Regions from separate parts of the Ventrimonas sp. genome, predicted to be linked through region 2. Evidence: predicted binding sites of a transcription regulator. Region 2 holds the regulator's gene; the other holds the start of a gene.
What was found. Region 2 encodes Rex, which represses fermentation and respiration genes when NADH is low (regulators of the CRP and FNR family bind a similar motif). Its sites were predicted from a motif close to ATTGTTAANTANTTAACAAT; they were not measured.

Region 1: the regulator Rex is predicted to act here: its motif matches at 3,558-3,577, upstream of ACMP1L_RS05820 (phosphotransferase family protein).

What each region holds. Positions count from the first base shown of each region.
Region 1 is NZ_DBFCCJ010000034.1:149,438-157,173, reverse strand. Features, by position in the region: gene ACMP1L_RS05830 (sensor histidine kinase) at 1-1,850, opposite strand, end outside; gene ACMP1L_RS05825 (response regulator transcription factor) at 1,860-2,555, opposite strand; gene ACMP1L_RS05820 (phosphotransferase family protein) at 2,691-3,443, opposite strand; gene glgB (1,4-alpha-glucan branching protein GlgB) at 3,627-5,546, opposite strand; gene ACMP1L_RS05810 (alpha-amylase family glycosyl hydrolase) at 5,551-6,885, opposite strand; gene ACMP1L_RS05805 (DUF2508 family protein) at 6,922-7,158, opposite strand; gene ACMP1L_RS05800 (ArsR/SmtB family transcription factor) at 7,219-7,554, opposite strand; gene ACMP1L_RS05795 (hypothetical protein) at 7,727-7,736, opposite strand, start outside.
Region 2 is NZ_DBFCCJ010000053.1:68,353-76,088, forward strand. Features, by position in the region: gene ACMP1L_RS09030 (NAD(P)H-hydrate dehydratase) at 1-1,294, opposite strand, end outside; gene ACMP1L_RS09035 (redox-sensing transcriptional repressor Rex) at 1,416-2,087, opposite strand; gene ACMP1L_RS09040 (ABC-F family ATP-binding cassette domain-containing protein) at 2,265-4,241, shown strand; partial or broken gene ACMP1L_RS09045 (PLP-dependent transferase) at 4,267-4,437, opposite strand; RNA gene rnpB (RNase P RNA component class A) at 4,631-4,977, opposite strand; gene ACMP1L_RS09060 (nucleoside kinase) at 5,058-6,713, opposite strand; gene ACMP1L_RS09065 (Nif3-like dinuclear metal center hexameric protein) at 6,758-7,555, opposite strand; gene ACMP1L_RS09070 (tRNA (adenine(22)-N(1))-methyltransferase) at 7,533-7,736, opposite strand, start outside.

The sequences.
Region 1 (7,736 bases), on a different contig from region 2:
GTGGTCATCTCCAGCTTGACATTTCCGGAGCTTGCCTTGGAGGCTTCCACCAGGTCTTCGGTCAGATTTTTTAAACGCTGGGATTTCTGATCCAGGACTTTTAAGTATTCCCGGGCGCGTTCCCCCGGAATCTGTTCCCTCTTCAGCAGGTCTACATAGTTAATAATAGAAGTGAGCGGGGTCTTGATATCGTGGGATACGTTTGTGATCAGATCGGCTTTTAAGCGTTCGCTCCTGACCTGCTCCTGAAGGGCACGCTCCAGTCCGGTTCCGATGCTGTTGATCATGTTGCCGACTCTCAGTTCCTTTCCCTCCAGACCGGCCAGATTCATCTGATAGCTGGTGTCACCGCCCGCAATTTTTGTGATGGCATCTGCAATCTGGTCTTCCTGCTGGGACTGCAGGAACAGTCGGTGAAAGGTCTTGTAATCCAGACCGACCAACAGGAGGAGCGTGATGATGCCGATAATCTTTGCGGACATATGGGACCGGAAGCAGACACATACAGCGATCAGGCTGATGCCGATGGCTTCTGCCGCAAGAAAGGCAGTAAACAGGCAGAAGAGCCGCCGGGAGTAGGTATGCTCTGCAAAATACAGGTTCAGATTTTGGCGGAAATGGTGAAGCATACTGTTTGCCCACAGCTGGCGGCTCTTGTAGCGCCGCAGCATGCTGAATGCGCCGGTCATACAGCAGCCGTAGATGATCATGGCCCGCATCATCCGCTCGGCAAAGCCCCAGTCTTCAGTCCGGGCAACAAGATGGATCAGCGGATAACCAATCTTCTCTCCCAGAAATAGCATGAACATGGTGCTGACTGCTGTCAGCAGGATCCCGCTTTCGGTGGTGATCATGTCAAAGCCATGCAGGTACGGACTAGTACGGTCTTCTGTGCGGTAACCGGATACCAGGATCAGGTAGTACAGTGTCACCAGGCAGCCAATGATGCCGATAGTCAGGCTAAACATGGCCTCAACGAAGCGGCTGCGCAGATGGCGGTAATCGGCGGCCTGCCGGGCGTATACATCGTCTGCATTATATTGGGTATCTACGGCAACCGTCATGTGGTACCGGTCTGCGTCATTTGCGTTCAGCTGCTCCAGCTGGGCCATGACATTTTTGGGAAGTTCATCCAGATTGCTGTCAATGAGAATGGAACTGCTGTCCACAGAGCAATAACGGCCCAGGGACTTTAACTGGGCATCGGTCAAATCTCCTGCGTTGGAATACTCTGAGACTACAGTCTCATCATCCAGATAATCGATCCGGAATCGGAAGTTGGACGGATTCGACAGCAGACGGTAGTTTACAATGTAATATTCACTTAAGCAGTTTAATACCTCCCGGGACAGATCCAGCAGGGAAGAGAACGCATCGCCCGGTTCCTTTAAGGTGGCGTTGGGATCGTAGGCGCGCCAGTATACCAGCTGGTCTTTTGTTGTGGAGGCATCATCATAGATAAAGAGATCATTGACGACCTCAAACTGGTCATTTAAGTAAAATCCCTGGCTTTTGGCGTAACGCAGGACCTCTTCCAGAGTGTAGGTGATCTCCGGGCCGTTGTCGCGGCTGACGGCAAACATTTCTTTGGAGAGATCCAGATTGCCGTCTGTCTCAAAGACGTCGCGGTAGGCAACATATTTGAAAACGTGATCCAGATCCGCTTGGAACTGCTGGCGAAAGGCTGCGGAATCATCATATTTGCGGTCTAGGATCCAGGACATGCCGGAACCAATATTCGTGTTTAAGTACATAACGCTGATGGAGAGAATAGCCATGAACAAAAACAGGATGTGCAGAAACACAGCAATGTTCTTTTTGATCCGCATGGAATAATCTTTCAGTCTCATGGGCAGCTCCTACTGTTTTTCGATTTTGTAGCCAACGCCCCAGACTACCTTTAAGTAGCGCGGCTCCCGCGGATTGATCTCAATCTTTTCGCGGATGTGGCGGATATGTACGGCAACCGTGTTGTCGGCACCAATGGCCTCCTCGTTCCAGATCTGCTTGTAGATCTCATCGATGGAGAAAACCTTGCCGGCATTTTTTGTGAGCAGTAGCAGAATGTTGTATTCGATGGGAGTCAGTTTAATTGGTTCGTCATCCACAAATACTTCCTTGGTATCATCGTTGATGGTAAGGCCGCCGCATTTGTATACGTTTTCATTGCTGCTTTGGTTTAAGTTGCCGAGCTGTGTATAACGGCGAAGCTGGGATTTGACGCGGGCAACCAGCTCCAGCGGGTTAAATGGTTTGGACAGGTAATCATCTGCACCGATGTTTAAGCCAAGGATCTTGTCGGAATCTTCGGATTTCGCGGAGAGGATAATGATGGGGATACTGCTGGTCTCACGTACCTTTAACGTGGTGCGTATGCCATCCAGGCCCGGCATCATGACATCGATGATCATAAGGTCAGCATGTTCTGTTTCTAAAATTTTCAAAGCATCGTAACCGTCATAGGCTTTCAAGATGTGAAAGCCTTCGCCGGTCAGGTAAATATCTATCGCATCAACGATTTCTTTATCGTCGTCGCATACTAAAATAGTCTGCATGATTGTCCTCCTTTGGCGGGTATGCGTATGGTACTTGCGTCGGACTGCCGCATACGTGCGGTACGGCAGCGTCACATCTCTTAGTATATATCAAAAAGGGCCTTACCGCAATCGGCAAGACCCTTATCTTTTGACCTACTGATAATCACATACGTTCAGCCAGCTTTGAAGCAGTTCCTGTTCTTCCGGACGTTTCTTCGTGAGCTGTGCTGCGGCTACCAGAGGCAGCCACTGCTGTACATAGCGTTTGGCGGTACCGGTTTTCTCGCAGAACAGATCCATGTACTTGTCTGCTGCTGCCTGATCGGACAGACAGAACAGAAGATAGGTTCTGGCTACATCTGCGCTGGCATTGCCCTGGGTTGCGTGAACCCAGTCAACTACATACATGGTGCCGTCTTCCTTCACGATGATGTTGTCTGGCTGGAAATCTCCATGGCACAGTTTGATGTGCTTCGGGGTGCTGTCAAGGCGGGTAAGAAGATCGTAACGGTTGACAGGATCTAATTCTTCCATCTCAGAGATCTGCCGCGCCATTTTGTCTTTTAACTTGTTCAGTAATGGACAGGTCTTGGAATGAATCATCAGCTGCAGTTCAACCATCTGATTCAGATATTCATCGCGCTTATCCGGATTTTCCTTCATAAGTTCTGTGAGTGTCTTTCCTTCGATGTAGTCTCTGGTAATGGACCAGCAGCCGTCTTCTTCGACAGAGACTGCCTGAACGGACGGAATGTTGATGCCGCCAATGGCCTCAACTCGTGCGCTAATCAAAGCTTCGTTTAAAACCTCTGCTTTCGGGAAACCCTTGCAGAAAACTTTTACTGCTTTATCGCCATCGCGATAGACACTTTTGGTCGCGTTTTTGGAAATTAATGCTCTTGCCATACGAAACTCTCCTTCCTTAATTGTGTTACTGATGCTTGCCGTCAGGTTTGCTAATCGGATCATCAATAGGTCGGTTCTTATTTTACTACAAAGCTGGAAGAATGTCACCAACTTTGTGATAATATTTTAACGAAATGCGAGGCCTGTTTGTATCCGCTGCTGACGGTATCCGGTTGTTGGGTGTTATGAGAAGCGAAGGATTGCAGTTCCGTATGCTGGCAGCGGCAGGGATACGGAATATGGCTGGCCGTCGCACTCGGATTTGACTGCTTTTAAGACCGGAGCCTTCTCTCCGGTTTTGTAAGAACCGTGCTCGTTATCAAGGATTACGGTATAATTGCCGCGTTTCGGAACGCCGACCCGGTAATCCGGCCGTGCTACCGGTGTGAAGTTACATACGAACAGGAGACTCTTTTTGTGGTTCTTCGCGTAGCGCACGAAGCTGTAAATGCTGCGGTCTCCGTCGTTGGCATTGATCCAGGAAAAACCGTCCCAGTCATCATCGGATTCATAAAGTGCCGGGTATTTCTGATAAATATGTAACAGGTCGCGCACATAATTCTGCAGGTCCTTATGCAGGTCTTCCTCAGTCAGGTGCCAGTCCAGACTAACCTTTTCATCCCACTCGTGAAGCTGGCCGAAATCCTGTCCCATGAACAGAAGCTTCTTGCCCGGATGTCCCAGCATGAAGGTGTAGCCGGCTTTCAGATTGGCAAATTTATCACCAAAGAGGCCGGGCATTTTGTTGATCATGGAACATTTTAAGTGGACCACTTCATCATGGGAAAGTACCAGAATAAAGTTCTCGCTGTTAAAGTAGGTGAGACCGAAGGTCATCTTATGGTGATTAAATTTGCGGAAGTATGGGTCCAGCTTCATATACTCCAGGAAATCGTGCATCCAGCCCATGTTCCATTTAAAGGTGAAGCCCAGCCCGCCCTCCTTCGGGTCGTGTGTGACTAACGGCCATGCAGTGGATTCCTCGGCAATGACCATGGAGCCGTGGCCGCGCTGGACCACAACCGTGTTTAAGTGACGGAAAAATTCAATGGCTTCCAGATTCTGGTTGCCGCCGTACCGGTTTGGCACCCACTCGCCATCCTTGCGTCCGTAGTCGAGATAGAGCATGGAAGCTACCGCATCCACGCGCAGGCCATCTACATGAAACTGCTCGATCCAGTAGAGGGCGTTGGCAATGAGGAAGTTGGAAACCTCATGCTTCTCATAGTCGAAGACTTTGGTACCCCAGTCCGGGTGTTCGCCCTTGCGCGGGTCTGCGTACTCAAAGAGCGCCTGTCCGTCAAAATCAGCAAGGCCGTGGGCATCCCGCGGGAAGTGGGCCGGAACCCAGTCCAGGATGACGCCGATGCCTTTTTTGTGCATATAGTTTACAAAATATTTGAATTCCTCCGGGGTGCCATAGCGGGAGGTGGGAGCATAATAGCCGGTTACCTGATAACCCCAGGAGCCATCGTACGGATGCTCTGCAATCCCCATCAGTTCTACATGGGTGTAGCCCATCTCCTTCACGTAGGCGGCCAGCTCGGCGGCAGCTTCCTTATAGGTATAATAGCCGTCCTTTTCCGGGCGGTTTTTCTTTTTCCAGGAGCCCAGGTGTACCTCATAGATGCTCATGGCCGCCTCGCGCGGGTTGGTGTTTTCACGTTTCTGTACCCAGGTGCCATCCGTCCAGCGGAACGTGTCGTTGAAGGCAGTAATGGATGCCGTGCCAGGCCGGTATTCGGCGTACTGGGCAAACGGGTCAGCCTTAAAAATGACCTTGCCGGTCTGGGTAGTGATGGCAAATTTATAAAGCTCGCCCGGTTTGATGCCGGGAATAAAGCGCTCGTAAATGCCGGAGGTTTCCAACACCTGCATAGGGCAGGCATCGGGATCCCAGTTATTAAAGTCACCTACTACGCTGACAGATGCAGCGTGTGGAGCCCATACCGCAAAATAATAGCCGTCTTTGCCATCGAAGGTTTTCGGGTGGGCGCCGAGTTTGTTGTAGATCTCATAGTGGGTACCTTCTCCGAACAGGTAACGGTCACCGGCGGTGATAAAGCCGGTCTCGGTCTGCTTTTTCTTATCTCTGACTGCCATAAGGTCAATCCTCCCTGATCTTTAAGACAACACTGCTGTTGCCCGGTAATGTAAGATTTAATGTTCCGTTCTCAACTGGAATGATGGAGCCGTCCATCAGATTTTCTGCCTGGGAAGCCTGCAGCGGGACTGGGATAGAAAGGCGGCTTTCCTGGTCATCACTGTTGGCTGCGGTGATGCAGATACTTCCCTGGGCATGTCTGGCGAAGGCGTACTGCCGGTTGGTGAGCAGCAGTTCCTGATAGCGTCCGCCGTGAAACTCCGGATTTTCCGTGTGGATGCGGGCCAGCTTTGCGATCAGGTCCGTAAGATCACTGTGCTTTGCTTCGCCCTCTTTCAGGGTGATGCAGGGACGCAGGGCTGCATCGCTTTCGCGGGTCCTCATGCCTTCCAGCCCCCACTCGCCTCCATAATAGATGGAAGGAATGCCCGGAAGGGTGAAGAGCAGTGTCCATGCCAGCGGCAGATGTGCTTTTTTGTTTAGCTTGCTGGCAATGCGGTTTTCATCGTGATTGTCCAGGAAGGTGTAAAGCCTGGTGCCAATGGCTTCCAGTCTCCGCACATTGTGGGCAATCTCAAAGAAGTTGTGGTCATTGAGCCCGGAGTACAGGCTCTTATGTAATTCGTAGTTGGTAACGGAATGCAGCATGCCATCGTTCACCCATCGGCCGTATTCCCCGTGGATCACCTCGCCCATGAGCCAGAAATCCGGCTTCATGGAAGCGGTCTGGGTGCGCATCTCCTGCATGAATCCGAAATCCATGACATTGGCGCAGTCTAAACGGATGCCGTCAATGTCAAATTCGGAAATCCAGAAGCGGATGACATCGAACAGATACTGCTTTACCTCCGGATTCTGCAGATTCAGACAGGGCAGCTCGAAATGTCCCTGCCATGCTTCATAGCCGAAACCATCGTTGTAAGGGCTGTTCCAGCCAAAGTTCACGCCCTTGTACCAGCCGCAGTAGCGGGAACCTTCGCGGTTCTTCTGAATATCCCGGAATGCGAAAAACTCGCGGCCGGTGTGGTTAAATACTCCGTCTACGACTACCCTGATGCCTGCCTCATGGCAGAGTCTCGTGAAATGGCGGAAGCCTTCGTTTGTGCCAAGCCTGCGGTCTGCAAGCCTGTAATCCCGGGTGTCGTAGCCATGGGAGGAGGACTCAAAGAGCGGTCCGATGTAAAGGGCGGTGCAGCCTGTGGCTTCCATGTGGGCAACCCATTGGTTCAGTTCCAGAAAGCGGTCGGCTGCGGCGTCTTCGGTGTTGACGAATGGCGCCCCCAGCATACCCAGCGGGTAAATGTGATAAAAAACTGCTTTGTCATACCATGATGCCATAAATATCAAGTCCTCCTGATTACATAGTTTCGTTTTTTAAAAATCCAGCCGTTCCAGAAGCTTGAAGCGCCGGAGCAGAAACTGATAGCGGAGCCAGACTGCATTCAGCTCGTAGATACAGCAGTCGATCAGTGGTGGCTCTGTCACCTGATCGAACTGGTTTAACAGGGATTCCATTTTTTGCTGGGTCTGATGGATTTCTGCCTTCAGTTTCAGGTTTTCCCCGGCTGATGCCTGGTGGCGGCCAGGGAAGAATGGTCTGTTGTTTTTCATAGCTTTACACTCCTTTTGGAATGTAGTATCTGGAATACATGGAAAAAATATACGCGTTTATTACGGTTTCTGGCTGAAGATTTCTTCGACCAGGTAGCCAAGTTTCATCAGCTGCCTTGTGCAGTCCATAAAGGTGAGACGGTAGTAATTGGAAGTACCGGACTGGGTAACTTCTACCAGTCCGCAGCTTTTCATGATCTTTAAATGATGTGAGATAGCCGGTCTGGACAGATTGGTCTGCCGGGTGATCTCGTTGACGTTCAGCCCTTCCGTGTGACCGTTCTGGGAGGCAATGCACAATGCTTCGATGATGTTTAAGCGGACCTCATCTCCGAGGGCGATAAACAGCGGCATACAGCTGTGAAACAGTTCCTGTAGTTCTTTGGAGTCCGCCATACAAACCTCCTTTGGTTTAAAAAATTGAACTAAGTTCATTCTATCACGACAGATTGTTCACGTCAACCAAAATAAATGGATCAAAAACAAAGTTTTTCGTCAAAATGTCCTAAGATGCGCAAAAAAATACCGCCTGGTCTTTGGCCAGACGGTGTGGAACGCAGAGCGGCAGTTACTCATCG
Region 2 (7,736 bases):
CACCATCCTTATCGGTAATGACTGTGACCGCATCCTTGAGCACACAGACCGCCCCATAGCGGGCACTGTAGGCTCTTGCCTCCTCCAGCGGATCCTTTTTTAGATCTGCTATGGGAACCGAAGTCAGGCGGCTCATCTCCCCCATATGGGGCGTGATAATGATGTTCTCCGTAAAATAGCGTGTCAGGTAAGGATGGGATGCCACACAGTTAAGTCCGTCTGCGTCCAGCACAATGGGAACATAGGAATCTGACAAAACCGTCTCCAGAAGATATTCCGTATATGCCTCCTGTCCCAGGCCGGGTCCTGCCACGATCACGTCGGCCCAGGCACACTCCGCCTCCAGGATTTTCTGCATAGTCTCCTCCTGATCCGGATCATAACAGCTTATGATTGCTTCTGGAAGCTGTGTCTGAAGAACCTGCCGGTTTTCCGGCACAGTCAGGATCTTCACCAGACCGGCGCCGGTACGGTAAGCACCAAGCGCTGAAAAATAAGCCGCTCCGCTCATGCCTCTGCTTCCCGCGATGACCAGAACTTTGCCAAATGTCCCTTTATTCCCATCCGGCTGACGCTTTGGAAGCCAGGACAGATCATCCGGTGTAATCAGCTTTGCATCCCATCCGGCCTTCAGCAGACTGGCCTGAGGGAATCCGATGTCGGCTACCACAAGGTTTCCTGCATAATATTTTCCGGGATAAAGCAGAAGACCGGTTTTTGCAAAGCCAAAGGTCACGGTAATATCGGCCTCCAGGGCAATTCCCATGATTTCACCGGTCGTTCCATGGATCCCGGACGGCGTGTCTACCGCGATCACTCCGGTTCCATACTGCTCCCGCAGAGAAGCCAGCATTTCCAGGACCTTCCGGTATTCCCCGCCAATTTCCCGGCCAAGACCGATCCCAAACACTGCATCAAGAATGATATCACATGGTGCCTCCTGATACTCTGCTGCCGTGCACTGCGCAAGATCCAGATTTCGGGCGATCTGCTTCTGAGTCTTCATCTCTTCTGAATCGTGCTCCGGATTGCCGACAAGCAGGAGACTTACGTTATATCCGCGTCCCTGCAGGATGCGTCCTGCTGCCACTCCGTCCGCGCCATTGTTTCCGGTACCACACACAGCCAGGATCCGGGCTTTTTTCCCCAGATTCCGCTCTTTCGCCATATGCTCTGCGGCCTCCGCCACAGCCAGGGCAGCCCGCTCCATAAGCACCATGGACGGAATGCCGATGTTTTTTATGGTATTCTGGTCAATCGCTTTCATCTGCTGTGCCGTTACTGCGTAATCCATGTTCCGTCTCCTCTCTGATTCCGCTCCCCTGTAAAGGATGGATGGAAACTCAAAAAACCGGCAGGCAGGAGAACTGATCGTATCCCCGCCTGTCGGCTTTTACCTCTGTTTCGCTCTGCCTCTAGGACTCTCTCTGAGCTTTCTTTTCCTCTTCCTCTTTCCGGTCCTGCATGCTGCATACCCGATAAGACAGGCGCATAAGGCTCTCGGAAAGATGAACATTCTCCACCACAACATCGTCCGGAACATTCAGATCCAGATGGGCAAAGTTCCAGATTCCTTTAATTCCCGCATTGACCAGACGGTCAGCCAGCTCCGGAGCTTTTGTTTTCGGAATGGTCAGTGCTGCCATCTGAACATCATTATCTTTGATAAACTGCTCCAGATCATCTACTCCGCGGATCTCAATTCCGCGTACCACAAGCCCGATCAGTCTCGGGTTAATGTCAAACATGCCTTTGATCATAAAACCGCGCTTTTCAAAATTTGCATAATTTGCAATGGCCTGACCAAGATTTCCGGCACCAATAATGATCAGGTTATGCTGGCGGTCGATTCCAAGGATCTTTCCGATCTCTGTATACAGGTATTTTACGTTATAACCATAACCCTGCTGACCGAATCCTCCAAAGTTATTTAAATCCTGACGAATCTGGGAAGCAGTCACCTTCATCCTGGTACTCAGCTCATTGGATGAGATACGCTCTACACCTGATTCCAAAAGCTCTCCGAGATAACGGTAATACCTCGGGAGTCTTGTAATAACTGCTTTGGATATCTCTCTGTTTTCCATGTTGCACATCTCCTATACGTAAACTATTAAAATCTATTATAACCGTTTGCGAAATCTATGTCAATGTTCAAACAATTTCGAAACAAAAAATCAGAAGAAAGTCCTTTACAAGTGTTGAAAGCCTATATTATACTTGATAAGTCTTATAGTAGAAAACGTAACGAAATGGAGTTATCTATGATTTTATCATGCAATCACATCAGCAAAGCCTTCGGCACGGATGAGATTCTGTCCGAAGTATCTTTTCATATAGAAGATCAGGAAAAGGCTGCCATCGTAGGCATCAACGGTGCCGGAAAGTCTACTCTCTTAAAGATCATTGTCGGCGAGCTGTCAGCGGATTCCGGCGAGGTCGTTCTCGCAAAGGGCAAAACCCTCGGCTACCTGGCGCAGCACCAGGATCTGGACAGCAGCCGTACCATCTATGAGGAATTAAAAGAAGTCAAGCAGCCCATCATCGATATGGAACAGCAGATCCGCGAGCTGGAGCTCAATATGCAGAATGCCTCCGGAGAAGCACTGGAACAGATGCTGGCTGCATACAGCCGCTTAAGCCATACCTTTGAACTGGAAAATGGCTACGCATGGAAAAGTGAACTGACCGGTGTCTTAAAGGGCCTTGGCTTTACCGAAGACGAGTTTGACAAAACCGTGTCTACCCTCTCCGGCGGCCAGAAAACCCGCGTATCTTTAGGCAAACTGCTTCTCTCCCGCCCGGATATTATCCTTTTAGATGAGCCAACCAACCACCTGGACATGGAATCCATTGCCTGGCTGGAGACTTACTTGTTAAATTATAACGGAGCTGTCATCATCGTAGCCCACGACCGCTATTTCTTAAACCGAGTAGTCACCAAAGTGGTAGAGCTGGAGCAGGGGCATGCCTGCGTTTACCTTGGCAACTACACCGCCTACAGTGAAAAAAAGGCCATGATCCGAGCCGCCCAGATGAAGGCCTGGTTAAACCAACAGCAGGAGATCAGGCATCAGGAAGAGGTCATCACCAAATTAAAATCCTTCAACCGTGAGAAATCCATCAAGCGGGCTGAAAGCCGTGAGAAGATGCTTTCCAAGATCCAGGTGCTGGACAAGCCGGCTGAGATCCAGGATGAGATGCGCATCAGCCTGGAACCAAATATCGTCAGCGGCAACGATGTTCTCACCATCCGGGATTTAAGCAAATCCTTCGGCAGCACCCATCTTTTCTCCCATGTTGATATGGAAGTAAAGCGGGGAGAACGGGTTGCCATCATCGGCAACAACGGAACCGGCAAGACCACCATCTTAAAAATCATCAATGGTATGCTTCCTGCCGACACCGGCACCATCACCCTGGGTTCCAAGGTGCACATCGGCTACTACGACCAGGAGCATCACGTCCTTCATATGGAAAAGACAGTATTTGAGGAGGTACAGGATGCCTACCCGAATCTGACCAACACCCAGGTACGCAACATACTGGCTGCCTTCCTGTTCACCGGGGACGATGTATTCAAACGCATTTCTGACTTAAGCGGTGGCGAACGTGGCCGTGTTTCCCTGGCCAAGCTTATGCTCTCTGAGGCTAACTTTCTGATTCTCGATGAGCCGACCAACCACCTGGACATCATTTCCAAGGAGATTTTGGAGAATGCACTGAAACATTATACCGGAACTGTACTCTATGTCTCCCATGACCGTTACTTCATCAACCAGACTGCCACCCGTATTCTCGAACTGACTGGTCAGACCTTCTTAAACTATATCGGCAACTATGACTACTATCTGGAAAAGAAGGAGCTCATGAAGGAGCTCTATGTGGACCCCACGCATACCGGGCGCGACCGCGCCATCGGAACTGCAGCCGCAAACGGCAGCTTAAAAGCTACGGGAGTTCCCGGCATGACAAAGTCCTCAGCAGAAACCGAGGTCAAGCTGGACTGGAAAGCCCAGAAAGAGGAGCAGGCCCGCATCCGCAAACGTCAGAACGACTTAAAGAAGGTCGAGGACGAGATTCACAGACTGGAGACCCGGGACAGCGAAATTGATACGCTTCTCTCTCAGGAGGAAATATACACCGACGTTACCCGCCTCGTGGAACTGAATAACGAAAAAGAGTCCCTCCAGCAAAAGCTGGAAGAACTCTATGAAACCTGGGAAGAGCTGGCAGAATAATCTGCCGGCTCTTTTTTCTGTGCTGCTACTGCTCATTCTCAATCTCACAAAACACCTGGTCCAGCTCCGCGATCAAATCTTTCACATTCTCAATGCCCACAGACATACGCAGAGTTGCGTCCGTCAGTCCGTTCTTTTCCTGAATTTCCTTTGGAACATCCGCATGGGTCTGCGTAGTCGGATAAGTCAGAAGCGTCTACACCATTCTCCAGGGATGCCACGACCTTTTCCAGATGGATACATTTTGTTTCAATCTCTCTTTCCATAAGCATTTTTATCTTCTATGTATTTAGTGGGTTTATTATCTCCAATTCCTGGATATATGTCAATACCTGTCTGTGAATGAAAACAAAAAGAGTGCGCCGCAAAGCACACTCTCTTAAAATCAGGTTATGAGCAAGACGATAAGCCGGGTTATGTCGTTGAATGGTCATCTATCTAGACCAGATGTCACCACCTGGTTCAAGCAACCTACCCGAAAGCAGACGGGCCGCCTTATGCTTTCTGTTCGGTCTTGCTTCAAGTGGGGTTTACATGTGCCCCGTCTGTTACCAGACGGGCGGTAGTCTCTTACACTGCCCTTCCACCCTTACCGGCAAAGCCGGCGGTATATTTCTGTTGCACTGTCCCTGGAGTCACCTCCGCCAGACGTTATCTGGCACCCTGCCCTGTGAAGCCCGGACTTTCCTCTCCCGCAGCCTTTCGTTTCTGCGGCAGCGACCATTTGTCTTACTCAATGTTCCCTATTCTAGCATTATTCCCAGGCGCTGTCAAGTTCCGAAAATGACACATGAAAGCAGTATTTCACAAACCGGTTCAAACCTTAAAGCAGCTTCCGCCGATAAATTCCCGGATCAGGGAATTGTGCGGAATTTCCTCACTGCTGACACCCAGAAAATAATCCAGGAATTTCAGCAGGCGCTTGGCCTCTACATATTCCGCGCTGTCCCGTGGCACCGAAAAAAGCACCGGCTCAGCATACTGCTTCAGCACCGACAGTTCATAGACCAGAGCAGAGTTGAACATCACATCTGCATCCTCCTGGTACGGGAAAATATTTTCTTCTTCCCCCCGGCGTACCGACGGCCACATGCGAATAGTGTCCTGTGCAGAAGCGCCGCGGGTTCTCGCATCCCGCACAATACGGCGCAGCAGACGCCCATCTGTGGTCGGAATGCGGTTATGCTCGTCGATATTCAGCTGTGTCAGCGCACTGATGTAAATCTTAAACTTGTTCTTTCTCGGCAGCGCGTAGGAAAGTTTCTCATTGAGACAGTGGATTCCCTCAATGACCAGTACATCATCCGGTCCCAGAGTCAGAAAATCTCCGTGATATTCCCGCTGTCCCTTCACAAAATTATACTCCGGCATCTCCACTGTTTTTCCTGCCAGAAGATCTGTCATATTCTGGTTGAACAATGCCACATCCAGGCATTCCAGCACCTCATAGTTGTAGTTGCCATTTTCATCCCGCGGGCTGTCTACCCGGTTGACAAAGTAATTGTCCACCGCAATGGGATGCGGCTTTAAGCCTTTCGCCTTTAGCTGAATGGAAAGGCGATGGGAAAAGGTCGTTTTTCCGGAGGAAGACGGCCCTGCGATCATGACGATCTTCTTATCCGGCCGGCTTGCGATCTGCTCCGCGATATCACCGATCTTCTTTTCCATCAGCGCTTCCTGCATCAGGATCAGCTCACTGGCCTTTCCCTCACAGATCACATCATCCAGGGCACCTACTGTAGGCACCTCCAGCTGTCTGCCCCAGCTTTCTGTCTCGTCCAGCACCTCAAACAATTTCTCACGGTCATGAAACTCTGCCACCTGTTCCGGATTTTTTTGCTCCGGCAGAAGCAGCATCATACCATCCCGGTACAGGATCAGGTCAAAATATTTCAGATAACCTGTGTTCTGGACCATATAGCCGTAATAGTAATCCTCAAATCCGCCAATGCTGTACAGATTCACCCTGGAAACCCGGCGGTAATGGAACAGCCGTTCCTTCTCATACATGCGGTGATGACGGAAGATCTCAATGGCCTCATCCGTGGTCACATTGCGCTTCATGATCGGAATCTCTGCAGCTACATATTCCCGCATCTTTGCTTTGATCCGGTCTACCAGCTCCTGAGTTTTCTCAAAGCTTCCGGCGGATTCGATAAACAGGCCATTGGCAATCGCATATTCTACCGATACCTTTTGGATATGCTCTGCGCCGATCACTTCGTAAAAGGCCTTTAAAAGGATCAGCAGTACACTTCTGCGATAGGTCTGGATACCAGGCTTATCAGCTGCTGTGAGAAATTCCACACTTGTACCTTCTTTAACTTTTTTATGAAGCTCCTGAAGCTTTCCATCTACCGTAGCAAGCAGGATCTCATGTGAAAAAGACTCCTGCACTTCCTTTGCCACATCCTTCAGCAGGGTATCTTCGCTGTACTGTCTGTTTTCTCCCAATACGCATACATGAACCATAGACATTCTCCTTCCGTTCGGTTTCGTGATGATTCCGACAACGCTTAAAACACTCTGGCCGGAAAATCCGGCTCAGCCTGGATCACTTCGATGGTGCCGTCAGAAACACGTGCTACATACTCCGCCATAAACGGCACAAAGATGTGTTCCAGGCCATAGTGTCCTGCATCAATGACTGCCATGCCCTGCGCAGCCGCATCAATGGCATCATGATGTCCGATATCTCCGGTGACCAGAACCTCAGCCTTCTGCTGCAGTGCATAACGGATCATACTGCCTCCTGCCCCCGGAGACACCGCCACACGGCTGACCTTCTCGCCCACAGCTTTCTCTCCGTATACAAGCACAAATGGCAGCTCAAATACCTGCTTCACCTGTTCTGCCAAAGTATCCAGTGAAACCGGTTCTGCCAGCCTGCCGGCCTTTCCGATGCCCACCGGGATCCCGTTTACTTCCCCGGTTATCTCTAACGGCTGGCTATCCTGGATTTCAAGGCGTTTTGCAGCAAGATCTGCCATGCAGCCGGGGGCCGCGTCAAAATTGGTATGCATGGCAAAATAAGAAATATCCGCCTGCAATAGCGTTACGATCCGGCGGCTGATAAAATCCGTGTCATTGACCTGCTTCAATGCCCGGAAGATCAGCGGATGATGGGTCAGAAGAAGATCCGCATGCTCCAGCACTGCCTGCTCCACCACCCGGTCGGTCGCATCCAGCGCGACCAGCACCTTTTTTATTTTCTTATCTCCCCGTCCTGCCAGAAAGCCCGGATTATCCCAGTCACAGGCCAGGCTCCGCGGAGCCAGCTCTTCCAGTTTTTCAATCAGTTCCCTGCAAAGCATGGTATGCCTCCTTCGTCTCGTTTAACTCCTGTCTCAGGCTCTCTGCGCGTTTCTGTGCACCTTCCGTCTGCGTCAGGGACAGATGTGCCAGCAGCTCCTCTCCCTGAGCCAGCTCCCGCTCCAGAAATTCTCTTAAGACCGGGTCCTGTTTCCGGATCAGATCTGAGCCGTAACGATATTC